DNA from 3 places in the Lysinibacillus sp. NPDC095746 genome. Region 1 is predicted to be linked to each of the others. Evidence: riboswitches for the same ligand, from Rfam matches in the RefSeq annotation. Region 1 holds a riboswitch; each other region holds the start of a gene.
What was found. A riboswitch is a leader RNA that binds a small molecule or an ion and turns the genes downstream of it on or off. The one in region 1 is predicted to bind lysine.
Positions count from the first base shown of each region.

Region 2: linked by a shared signal. The riboswitch ahead of ACIQ7N_RS14870 (transporter substrate-binding domain-containing protein) and the one ahead of ACIQ7N_RS19955 (aspartate kinase) in region 1 are both predicted to bind lysine.
Region 3: linked by a shared signal. The riboswitch ahead of ACIQ7N_RS22630 (amino acid permease) and the one ahead of ACIQ7N_RS19955 (aspartate kinase) in region 1 are both predicted to bind lysine.

Region 1 covers NZ_JBIWGL010000034.1:82-4,459, reverse strand. The annotation lists gene trxA (thioredoxin) at 1-86, shown strand, start outside; gene uvrC (excinuclease ABC subunit UvrC) at 404-2,194, shown strand; lysine riboswitch at 2,568-2,746, shown strand; gene ACIQ7N_RS19955 (aspartate kinase) at 2,937-4,175, shown strand.
Region 2 covers NZ_JBIWGL010000019.1:4,924-9,301, reverse strand. The annotation lists gene odhB (2-oxoglutarate dehydrogenase complex dihydrolipoyllysine-residue succinyltransferase) at 1-1,056, shown strand, start outside; lysine riboswitch at 1,356-1,542, shown strand; gene ACIQ7N_RS14870 (transporter substrate-binding domain-containing protein) at 1,658-2,524, shown strand; gene ACIQ7N_RS14865 (amino acid ABC transporter permease) at 2,704-3,429, shown strand; gene ACIQ7N_RS14860 (amino acid ABC transporter ATP-binding protein) at 3,442-4,173, shown strand.
Region 3 covers NZ_JBIWGL010000048.1:21,665-26,042, forward strand. The annotation lists gene ACIQ7N_RS22630 (amino acid permease) at 1-880, opposite strand, end outside; lysine riboswitch at 966-1,142, opposite strand; gene ACIQ7N_RS22635 (CynX/NimT family MFS transporter) at 1,318-2,526, shown strand; gene ACIQ7N_RS22640 (nitric oxide synthase oxygenase) at 2,656-3,702, opposite strand; tRNA gene ACIQ7N_RS22645 (tRNA-Glu) at 4,113-4,184, opposite strand; tRNA gene ACIQ7N_RS22650 (tRNA-Asn) at 4,186-4,262, opposite strand; tRNA gene ACIQ7N_RS22655 (tRNA-Ile) at 4,267-4,343, opposite strand; tRNA gene ACIQ7N_RS22660 (tRNA-Gly) at 4,353-4,378, opposite strand, start outside.

The DNA of each region.
Region 1 (4,378 bases):
TATTCAAAGACGGTGAATTAGTAGATAAAACAGTTGGTTTCCAACCAAAAGAAGCATTAGAAGCGTTTATCGCAAAACATGCTTAACTTCTTGCAGCAAATGTCTCTTGTACCGAAAGCGTAGCGACAGGTACAGAAGTCTCCCACCTCTACAGATGGTGAGATGAATGCGAATTTAAGCTCTTTTCAGGGGTGTCCAAACACCCGCTGAAAGAAGTTAAAGCTTCCGGACGCAATTATGCCGAGGCATAATTGATCCTGTAAGAAAAAAAGAGTCAAGCCATCAATAAGATGTGCTTGGCTTTTTTTCGTTATATAATATAGAGAAAAAGCGGAAGTTATCCTTATAAATATGAGAAAATAAAGGGACAAACGCTACTTTAAGAAAAAGGGGCAGGTAGGCGATGAATGATTTAATGAAACGAAAGCTTGAAATTTTACCAGATCAGCCTGGCTGCTATTTGATGAAAGATCGACAAGGAACCATTATTTATGTCGGGAAAGCTAAAGTGCTGAAAAATCGAGTACGCTCGTATTTTACTGGTTCGCATGAAGGGAAAACACAGAGGCTTGTAGGTGAAATAGAAGATTTTGAGTACATTGTGACATCCTCCAATATTGAAGCTTTAATTTTAGAGCTTAATCTTATAAAACTACATGACCCGAAGTACAATGTTATGCTGACGGATGATAAAACGTATCCGTATTTAAAAATTACAAATGAAAAACACCCGCGCCTTATTACAACGCGAAAAGTGAAAAAGGATAAGGCAAAATATTTTGGTCCATATCCGAATGCGTATGCAGCAAGTGAGACGAAAAAGCTGTTAGATCGTTTATATCCTCTTCGAAAATGTGTACAACTCCCTACCAAGGTTTGTTTGTATTATCATATGGGGCAATGCTTAGCCCCTTGTGTGAAAGATATAGATGCAGAAATTTACCACAATATGATTGAGGATATGACAAAGTTTTTAAATGGTGGGGTTGAGGAAGTCAAAAAGGAGCTAGAGGTAAAAATGCTAGCGGCCGCAGAAAATTTGGAGTTTGAGCGTGCAAAGGAATTTCGTGATCAAATTGCACATATTGATACAGTCATGCAAAAGCAAAAAATCGTATCGAGTGATACAACGAATCGCGATGTATTTGGCTATGCCGTCGAGAAGGGCTGGATGTGTGTTCAAGTTTTCTTTGTTCGTCAAGGGAAGCTCATTGAGCGAGATGTCTCGATTTTCCCGATTTATCAAGAGGCGGAAGAGGAATTTTTGACATTCGTTGGACGATTTTACGACAAGCTAGAGCACATTAAACCTAAGGAGATTTTTATCCCACAAACCATTGATGCAGAAATTTTAACGGAATTACTAGAAGTTAAGGTACTAACACCAAAACGAGGGCAAAAAAAAGAGCTAGTTGAATTAGCGACAAAAAATGCTGAAATTGCGGTAGCGGCAAAATTCCAGCTTATTGAACGGCAGGAAGAACGCACAATAGGAGCATGTGAGGCGCTCGGTGAAGCTATGGGCATTTCTGCACCTTTACGGATTGAGGCTTTCGATAATAGTCATATGCATGGGACAGATGCTGTATCTGCAATGGTTGTCTTTATCGATGGAAAACCTGCGAAGAAGGAGTATCGAAAATACAAAACACGTACAGCTGCCAAGCATGATGATTACGGGGCGATGCAAGAAGTAATTCGCCGTCGATACACACGCGTATTAAAAGAGGGTCTACCTTTACCGGATTTAGTACTAATAGATGGCGGCAAGGGGCAAATGGAAGTCGCGCGAGAAGTATTAGAGGATGAACTCGGCCTTGTCATTCCAATTGCCGGATTAGCAAAAGATGAAAAGCATAATACGTCACAGCTTCTATTTGGTGATCCAGCTGAAGTAATTGCGTTAAAGCGCACAAGCGATGGATTCTACTTACTACAGCGAATCCAGGACGAAGTACACCGTTTTGCTATTAACTTCTTACGACAACAGCATGAGAAACATGCAATACAATCTGTCCTCGATAATATAGAGGGCATTGGTCCGAAGCGAAAACAACAATTACTCAAGTATTTTGGCTCTGTCAAAAAGATTCGTGAGGCAAATGTGCAAGCATTACAGGAAGCAGGGATGCCTGCTAACCTGGCTAGCAATATTTATGATTATTTTCATCCAGTAGAAGACTCCCACCTCTAAAGGTGGTGGGATGAATGCAGATAGAATTCCTTTTCAATGGGTGTATAAACAACTACAGTTTAAAAACCCCACGTATTGTGGCAACGACTGAGTGACCAACATCTTGCTGTTGCGCTACCGCTGCGCTTTCGCGCAAAAAATATTTGCCGCTGCCGCTTCGCTTTCGCGCAAAAAATATCTGCTGGTCAAAGCCTCCGAACTTAATTACGCCAAGGCAAAATCGATATTCAATAAGATCCATTGTCAAAGGATTAGGCGTATGCTAAGGTTGTATATAACATAGCTTTTTAATATAGCAATGTTTTTTAGTAGTTTCTATTTATTAAAATGGGAATTTCTTCATTAAGTTTCAAATTAAATACGATCACTATTTAGTGATGATAGAGGTGCAAGGTTCAAGAGTAGTACATACGAGGACGAACAAGTCCGGTGAAAATGTATGAAAGGGGAACTTGCCGAAGTGGAGCATCGTTGTTTCCGATGCTGTGCTGGTTTTACATTTAAGAGATGTAAGACTGTCGATTCTAAACGTTTCGGAGAGCTATCACACATGCGCAAGTTACTTTATTGTACATGTTATAGGCAGCTTTTCACGTTATGTGAGAAGCTGCCTTTTTAGATTTTCTCGAAACAACATTTTTTCAAGGCTGTTAGGCGTTTGCTTTTGTCATGTTATTAAAGTTGCAAAAGTATCGCTGCTTTTAATCAGCGAAATGATTGAATACGAAGGAGAATGATAAAGATGGCGAGAGTTGTGATGAAATTTGGTGGTGCTGCATTCGCATCAACAGAGCACATTCAAAATGTAGTGAAAAAGGTTATTGCGGAAAAGGAAAGAGGTTTTGATGTTGTCGTTGTCACTACAGCTATGAGGGGGATGGCTAAAGAATTAGCAAAGATGGCTCGTGATTTGTCAGACCATGCATCTAAGCGTGAACTAGACGCACTATTTTCAACAAGCTCACAACTTACAAGTACATTGGTAGCAATTGCTATACAGGAGAAAGGATATGATGCCGTGTCATTAACGGGCTGGCAGGCAGGCATTGAAACCGATGCTATGTATAGCAATGCCCGTATTGAGGAAATGAATGCTAGTCGAATTGAAGAGCATTTTGTACAGGGGAAAATCGTTATCGTTGCTGGGGAACAAGGTATCGATAATTCACGGAATATTACGACGTTAGGTAAAGGTGGTGCGGAAACGTCGGCTCTAGCAATTGCAGCAAAATTGAAGGCGGAGCGGGTAGATATTTACACGAATGTGGACGGCGTCTATACAGCTGATCCAAGTCATGTTGCTGGGGCACAAAAACTAAAAGAAATTTCCTATGATGAAATGCTAGAGCTATCAAACTTAGGGTCACAAGTTTTACACCCGCGAGCCGTAGAGTTAGCAAAGAAATTTCAAATCCCAGTTATCATTCGCTCGAGCGAAATAGATACTGTAGGTACTTTATTGAAGGAGGAAGTTGAAATGGAAAAAAATTTAATTGTACGTGGTGTTGCCTACGAGTCAGATGTTATTCGCTTAACTGTTGGTTATGATGCTTATTCTAATGCTTCGTTAGCAAATATGTTCACAATACTTGCAGAAAATCGCATAAACGTCGATATAATTGTACAAGCAATAATTGATGGTTTAAAGCCGACGGTATCTTTTACTATTTTAAAAGAGGAGTTCGCTGAAGCATTACGTGTTCTAGAAGATAGTAAATTATCACTAGGGTTTAGTTTTGCTGATTTTGAAATTGGCTTAGCAAAGGTTTCTATTATTGGCTCGGGGATGGCATCTAACCCAGGGGTGGCTGCAAGGATGTTTGATCGTCTACGTCGTGAAAATATCCCTGTAAAAATGGTAAGTACTTCTGAAATAAAAGTGTCTGTTGTTGTACCTCAGGACGAAATGATTCGTGCAGCAAATGCATTACATGATGAATTTAATTTATTTCGAGAAGTGTCTTTTGTACCGAAAGCGTAGCGACAGGTACAGAAATCTCTCAGGGGAGCTGCATGCGGTTTTGAGTCACTTTTAAGCGGCGTGGATAGAGCAGCCAAAGCGACGGATAAAGATTGTAGAACAAGCGCTTTACATATAATGTTGAAAAAGATGTGCCAGTAAAATGAGGGCACTGAAAAAGTCTATATCTTCTCAGATCGCGAGGTATTAAACGAGTAAATCGT
Region 2 (4,378 bases), on a different contig from region 1:
GAAGAAGGCGATACTGTACTTGTTGGTCAAGTTATCGCAGTAGTAGAAGCTGGCGAAGGTGCAGCACCTGCTCCAGCGGCACCAGTTGCAGCAGCTCCAGCTCCAGCAGCGCCACAAGCGGCACCTGCTCCTGTTGCAGCAGCACCAGTTGTAGAAGAAACTACTGGTGAGCGTGTAATCGCATCTCCTGCAGCTCGTAAACTAGCGCGCGAAAAAGGTATTGACCTTGCTGCTGTATCTCCAGTAGATCCACAAGGCCGTGTACGTGTACAAGACGTAGCAGCTCATGGTACAGCTCCAGTAGCAGCACCACAAGCAGCTCCAGCAGCACCTAAAGCAGTTGCAGCTGTAGATGAATCACGTGTAACAATTGAAAAAATGAGCCGTCGTCGCCAAACAATTGCAAAACGCTTACTTGAAGTAAAACAATCTACAGCAATGTTAACTACATTCAACGAAGTAGATATGACAAACGTTATGGCTTTACGCTCTCGTAAAAAAGACCAATTCTTCGAGTCAACTGGCTCTAAACTTGGTTTCATGTCATTCTTCACAAAAGCTGTAGTTGCAGCTCTTAAAAAATACCCATATGTTAACGCACAAATCGTTGGTGATGAAATTCACTTAAACAACTTCTTTGATATCGGTGTAGCTGTATCAACAGAAGAAGGTTTAGTAGTACCAGTTGTACGTGACGCTGACCGCAAAAACTTTGCTGAAATTGAAGATTCAATTGCAGACCTAGCGAAAAAAGCACGCGATAAAAAATTAGGTTTAGCAGATCTTCAAGGTGGCTCATTCACAATTACAAATGGTGGCGTATTCGGTTCATTAATGTCTACACCTATCATGAATGGTACACAAGCTGGTATCCTTGGTATGCATACTATCAAAAAACGTCCAGTTGAAGTGAATGGTGAAGTAGAAATTCGCCCAATGATGTACTTAGCCCTTTCTTATGACCACCGTATTATCGATGGTAAAGATTCTGTAGGCTTCCTTAAAACTGTTAAAGAACTACTTGAAAACCCAGAAGATTTATTATTAAATTCTTAATTCCTGAGTTTATAAAGCCCTGCGAACAATGTTTGCAGGGTTTTTTCTTTTTTGGAACAGTTTTAAGGAGTCGACGAATAGAAGAGCTAGGGCGACGGTAAAAAGAGACGAGGACTCTTTCGGCAAAGCGGCAGTCTTAATAATTTTCACCTTTTATAAAGGACTAAAAGGCATTTAAAGGAATAAAAAACCATAATATTGTAATTAGTCAGAAAAGTAACAAAATTATCTTGACGAACTTATTAACTTTATAGTAGTATCTTAATATCAATTAAATATACAAACCTCACTTTTTCTTATTGTGAGGTAGAGGCGCGGTATTTATTAGTTCATTGTTGAGTACAAGCAAGCGAAGACGCAATGGAGAAGGAACTATCGCCGAAGTATAAAAGGAGCTCGTACTTTTATGCTGGGTCTGCAGTGAATAAGTGCAGGACTGTCCTAGTAAATTATTTTCCAGGTTTACTAGGTTGTGCTATCTCGGAATAATGGAATTATAGTGAGGATTTGGGCAACTGTTAAAAAAAGTAAGACCTAAGTTCAGTACTTAGGTCTTTTTTGGTACAGTTGTCTTATTTTTTACAGAAAAGGGGAATGTTATATGAAAAGACAATGGTTAGTATTAATGTTGACCGTCATGACTGCAATTTTGCTAGCAGCTTGTGGTGCTGGTGACAAAAAGGCTACAATGTCATCTAGTAATGACGGTAACAAGACGAGTACGGAAGAAGGCGGCGGCCAATTCCGTGTTGGAATGGAAGCAGGTTATGCTCCGTTCAACTGGACACAGCAGGATGATGCAAATGGTGCAGTAAAAATTGCGGATAATGCAGAATATGCGGGTGGTTATGATGTGCAAATGGCGAAAAAAATCGCTGAGGGCTTAGGAAAAGAATTAGTTATCGTTAAATTGGAATGGGATGGCTTAGTACCGGCGTTACAATCCAATAAAATTGATGTAATCATTGCAGGTATGTCACCTACTAAAGAGCGTAAGCAAACAGTTGATTTCACTGAAAACTACTATACATCTGATTTTGTTATGGTCATAAAAAAAGGCAGTAAATATGAAAAAGCAACTTCTATCCAAGATTTTTCTGGTGCTAAAATTACATCACAATTAAATACATCTAACTACAATGTCATCGATCAAATCAAAGATGTAAAAAAACAAACTGCAATGGATAATTTCCCGGCGATGCGTGTTGCATTAGAAGCTGGAAAAATTGACGGCTATGTAGCAGAACGTCCAGAAGGTATTTCTGCTGCTGCTGCAAATGATAAGTTCACGTATGTGAAGTTCGAAAAGGGCTTCGATACAGATATTTCAAATACATCCATTGCAGTTGGTTTACGTAAAGGCGATGCGCATCTTGAAAAAATAAATGAAATCTTAAAAGGTATTTCTGAAGCTGATCGCCAAAAAATTATGGAAGAAGCCATTCACCAACAACCAGCAGCCCAATAACATGATGGCACGGGCTATCTACTAGTCCGTGCCATATCATTACAATTGATACAATAAGAATCTCTCAAAATAATAATAATGTCTTAGCTAAATGTTTCATAAAATAAAAGAAACAAAGGCTCCAGATAAGACACGATACTGTAACGAACAAGCAACACGACGTTGTTAGGAGGAACATCATGAGTTTAGAATGGATTATTTCTATTGTTGAGAACAACTGGCAAATGTTTTTACGAGGTACGTATTATACATTACTTATTTCTATTAGTAGTACAATTATTGGTGCACTTATCGGATTTTTCATCGGAATTATGCATACCATAAAGGTTCGTAAAAAAGGTGTAAAGTTCTATAGCTTAAAGCTCTTTAATTTTATACTAACATGCTATGTCGAATTTTTCCGTGGTACACCAATGATTGTACAAGCGATGGTAGTATTTTTCGGGTTAGATATAGCATTCGGCATTGATATGCACTTTATTACGGCAGGTATTTTAGTTGTTTCATTAAACACAGGTGCTTATATGGCTGAAATTGTCCGTGGTGGTATTGTATCCATTGATAAAGGGCAGTACGAGGCCGCATCGGCCATTGGTATGAACCATTTTCAAATTATGCTACATGTTGTATTACCGCAAGTTGCACGAAATATATTGCCTGCAACAGGTAACCAATTAATTATGAATATTAAAGATACAGCCGTATTAAACGTTATCGGGGTTACGGAATTATACTTCCAAACAAAATCGATTGCGGGTAATAACTTCCGCTATTTTGAATCTTTCTTTGTAGCTTGCGTCCTTTATTTCATTATGACATTCACAGCATCAAGAATATTACTGTATATTGAAAAACGTCTAGATGGACCAGATGCATACAGAAAAGAACAGAAAGAAGCAATATAGGGGGACGAACAGATGACAGTTATTAAAATAGAGCATTTAAGTAAATCATTTGGACGTAACCAAGTGTTAAAGGATGTTAATTTCCAAGTAGAAAAGGGTGAGGTTGTCTGCTTAATCGGTTCTTCCGGTTCTGGTAAATCAACACTACTACGCTGCATTAATTTACTGGAAACACCAAGTGGCGGTCAAATTATTTACAAAGGTGAAAATATTTTAGACGAAAAGCATAATATCCAAGAATACCGTACACATTTAGGTATGGTATTCCAGCAATTTAACTTATTTAACAACCATAATGTGCTTCAAAATTGTACAGTTGGTCAAATGAAAGTATTAAAGCGTTCAAAGGTAGAAGCAGAGGAAATTGCTTTAAAATATTTGCAAATTGTTGGTATGGATCAATACGTAAATGCGAAGCCAAGACAACTATCTGGTGGTCAAAAACAGCGTGTAGCGATTGCACGAGCATTGTCAATGAGCCCGGATGTAATGTTGTTTGATGAACCGACATCAGCACTGGATCCGGAGATGGTCGGTGAAGTGTTGAAGGTAATGCGTCAACTAGCGGATGCTGGGAATACGATGTTAATTGTTACACATGAAATGGAATTTGCCAAAGAAGTAGCGGATCGCGTCGTATTTATGGATAAAGGTGTAATTGTTGAGGAAGGACCCCCATCACAGGTATTAATAAATCCTCAACATGAACGGACAAAAGAGTTTTTAAAACGAACATTAAAATAACGATCGTTTCCAATAACAAAAAAAGTGAGTCCAATGTATTGGGCTCACTTATTTTCTAGAATTCCATTCTGCGTATAAAATAAAGCAAATTGCAAAGGCAACGGCTAGAATAAAAAACCATTGCGGTACACCACCAAAGCTCATAGGAACACCTCGAAGTAAAAATTTTTATGATGAATATGGTTAAATAACGATAGTTATGGAG
Region 3 (4,378 bases), on a different contig from region 1:
CAATTCCTAAACGATCGAACACCAGTGTAAATGGTGAAACAGCGATATCTTCTGATAATAAACGTGCGTCTGTAAAGGGAATCAGCATCCCAATTGCAGCAATCGCTAAAATATAGAATAAAAGAATTCGCCAGAAAACAGACTTAACGGCTTTCGGAATATTTTTACCAGGGTCATCCGTTTCACCTGCTGTTATTCCAAGTAACTCTGTCCCTTGGAACGAGAATCCCGCAGCTAAGAAAATACCAAATGTAGCAAGGAGACCTCCGTGGAATGGTCCATCACTAATGAAGAAATTCGTAAAGCCTACAGGAGCTTGTCCTCCTAAAATACCAAAAATCATTAAAAAACTGATGATAATAAAAATGATTACTGTGACAACCTTTATCATTGCAAACCAATATTCACTCTCACCATAGCTTTTTACCGATAATAGATTGAACGTTAAAACTACAGCAATAAATAAAACAGTCCAAAGTGCTGATGAGCTATCTGGGAACCAATATTTCATAATTAATGAGACGGCAGAAATTTCTGCTGCAATTGTAATTGCCCAGTTGTACCAGTAGTTCCAACCAAGTGCAAAACCTAAAGCTGGATCTACAAATTTTGTAGCATACGTACTAAAAGAGCCTGATGATGGCATATAAGCTGCCATTTCTCCTAAGCTCGTCATTAAAAAATACACCATGATACCGATTAATGCATAAGCGAGTAGTGCACCGCCAGGGCCTGCTTGCGCAATGGCACCACCACTAGCTAAAAACAGCCCTGTACCGATTGTACCGCCTAATGAAATCATTGTAATATGACGACTTTTTAATTCTTTTTTCAGCTTCGGTGCTTTATGACCGAGCTGATTGACTTTTATTTCACTCACGATATAGCTTCCTTCCTTTTTAAGAGGCAAAAAAATGCCATCACATGAACGTTGCTGTGATGGCTAAGTAAATCCTCTGTTCCTTCAAAATGATAGCTCAACACGTTGTTCAAACGTGACAGTTCTGTTCCTTTCGGAGACAGCCCCAGCATGAGGTTTTCAAGTCCCCTCACACTTCGGCAGTATTTCCTTTCAGCTAATTTCTCTAATGCTTGTCATTTCCATTAACATACTCTTAAATACCGCGACCTCTACCTCAATACAAACATGAGGCATTAAATATTAAATTTATGATGGGTTTTAGTTTAACATACGACCTATGGCATTTCAATAACCCGAGTAATATTCTATATTTTGCGAATTTTCCACTATTTTTATTTATGTGATAAAGTGGTATAGTGATTCAATCAGAATTGTTCTACCAAGGGGGGATTTATTTGACTACTCATGAACATACCGATACTTATCCTAGCAGAAAAATTAATTGGAAAGGCACAACCTTATTACTCGTTATCGGCGTAATTTGTATTGCCTCGACATTACGGATGCCGCTAACAGTTGTTGGACCAATTATTTCCTTTATTCGCGAAGACCTCGGCATATCCAATATACTAGCAGGCTTTCTAACAACGATCCCATTGCTAGCATTTGCAATCATTTCACCATTCGCACCAGTTGTCGCACGTAAAGTTGGACTAGAATTAACATTATTGTTATCAACTGTTCTTTTAGGGGGAGGAATTGTACTACGCTCCGTTGGCACAACTAGTTTACTCGTATTTGGTACGATGCTAATTGGTATAGCCATTTCATTCGGTAATGTACTAATTCCAGGATTACTTAAATTGAAATTTCCCTATCACGTAGGTTTACTTATGGCATTTTTCACAATGTCGATGAATTTAACGGCTGGACTCGGTGCTGGCATTAGCTATCCTGTTGCCAATTCATCACTTGGTTGGCAAGGCGCACTGGCAATCTCACTTGTTCTTGTGGTGTTAACCATTGTAATTTGGATTCCACAGTTGCAATTTAATAAGCCTGAACCGACTGTTAAGACTACGAAAGAACGTACACCATTATGGAAATCACCTGTTACTTGGGCAGTAGCGGGAGCTATGGGATTTCAGTCATTATTATTCTACACAACTGCCGCTTGGATTCCTGAAATTTATATATCACAAGGATTAGCTGCAGATCGTGCGGGCTGGATGTTTTCCATTATGCAATTTTCACAAGTTCCAATGGCATTAGCTGTGCCTATTATCGCTAGTAAAATGACATCTCAACGTCCTCTCGTTTTAATGTTTACACTATTTTACTTAATTGGCTTTATCGGAGTAGTCATGGAATGGACAAGCCTCGCTGTACTGTGGATGGTACTACTAGGATTAGCCGGAGGTGCTTCATTTGCATTAGCGATGATGTTCTTTACATTACGTACCCGTACAGCTTTTGAGGCAGCCGATTTATCAGGATTTGCACAATCATTAGGATATTTATTAGCCGCAATCGGTCCAATCTTATTTGGTTATTTACATGATTTATTCGGTGGCTGGAATACCGCTGGTTGGTTATTTGTTGTCGTTGTATTGATACTCTTCATATGTTCATTTAAGGCTTCTAAAAATGAATATGTAAATTAAAAATGGCACCTCATGATCTATGCCTAGGCATAATCATGAGGTGCTTTGTATTTGCACAAAAGCCTGAGTTCCTCTATTACAGCCGATGTTTGGACAGCGAAGGAAGTTAAAGTGAGCTGCCTTTCTCTACTAATAAGGTGGTTTCTGATAAAAATAGTTCGGTGTATTGTAAACATTAACATAAGGCTTATGAAAAATATGGGTCGTAGCTGGTGAAAGAGGTGGAATCAACCACGTCCAATTGCCTGTAACTTCACGATTCGCTGCTGCTTCTGTTTCCTCAAACAATTTAAATTGCTGTGCAGCTGTATGGTGATCTACTATGCTGACACCGCCTTCTTTAAAGGAATATAGAACGGCTATATTCAGCTCAACTAATGCACGATCACGCCATAAAGAAGCCTGTTTCGTTGTATCAAGATTAAAAATTTCTGCTATAGCAGGCAGCATATTATAACGCTCATGATCTGCTAAATTACGTGCCCCTATTTCGGTACCCATATACCAACCATTGAATGGGGCCGCCTCAAAATCAATACCTGCCATTTGGAAGCGCATGCTCGAAATAATCGGCACTGCATACCACTTTAATCCTAGCTTCGCTACTTGAGAGGATTCTGGATGACGAATTGGTACCTCTAGTACATACTCGTCAGGGATCGTAAACACTTGTGGCTCCCTTCCATCCACCTGTATAACAAGTGGAAGCACATCAAATGCCGTTCTCTTTCCCTGCCAGCCAAGTGACTCACATACTTTTGTAAACTCAACAGAATGCAGATCACCAATGATTCCAGATTCCGTTTCATAGCCAGCATAACGGATTAGTTGATGATTCCATATACGAACGCGCCCCGGTGCAAAAACCGTTATTGTTGGACGAATCTTTCCACCATTTGTTGCATATTGAATATGTTTAAGCAATGCGTTGAAGATATCCTCCTCATTTGAAATATCGCGGGCATCTACAACATGCAGTGATTGCCAAAACAGTCGGCCAATGCACTTATTACTATTGCGCCAAGCAACTCGAGCACCAAAGATTAATTCTTCCGTTGTCGGTATATATTCTCCTGCCGTTTTAATTTGCTGTAATTTATTTTCAAGCCATGTTATAGACTCATTTTGCTCTACTTGATAAAGTTCTAAAAACCGCTGTACTTCATGTAAATTCATATCGAATTCCTCCATCTACCCTCATATTAGAGGAATGGAAGTATTATCACCACGAAAAAATCTGCCAGAAAACATACATATTTTATATATGAAATACTTTGTTCAATATTTTATATCATTTCTCTTTAATCTTTCTAAAACTATAATTATTTATGGATAAAGGTGCTCATTTTTAGTAGTCATTAGGGGAATTACAGAGGAAAAACTATTGAGAGATGGATTTGTTATTATAACGTTTTTTACGCCTAAGTAAGTAATACACGAGACGCATTAGGGCACATTTACATACCCTTTGCAGTATTTAGGTATAGACGTTATTACGTGGGCCTTTCCTTAACGATTGTTGATCTTTGTTTGTCAGTATAGTTGGCATAAAAAAAGCATGTCACACTAATGTGCAACATGCTTGATGACCCGTACGGGATTCGAACCCGTGTTACCGCCGTGAAAGGGCGGTGTCTTAACCACTTGACCAACGGGCCGTGGCTCCGAAGGCAGGACTCGAACCTGCGACAACCTGATTAACAGTCAGGTGCTACTACCAACTGAGCTACTTCGGAATAATGGTGGGCCTAAATGGACTCGAACCATCGACCTCACGCTTATCAGGCGTGCGCTCTAACCAGCTGAGCTATAGGCCCATTATTTTTTGGAGCGGGTGATGAGAATCGAACTC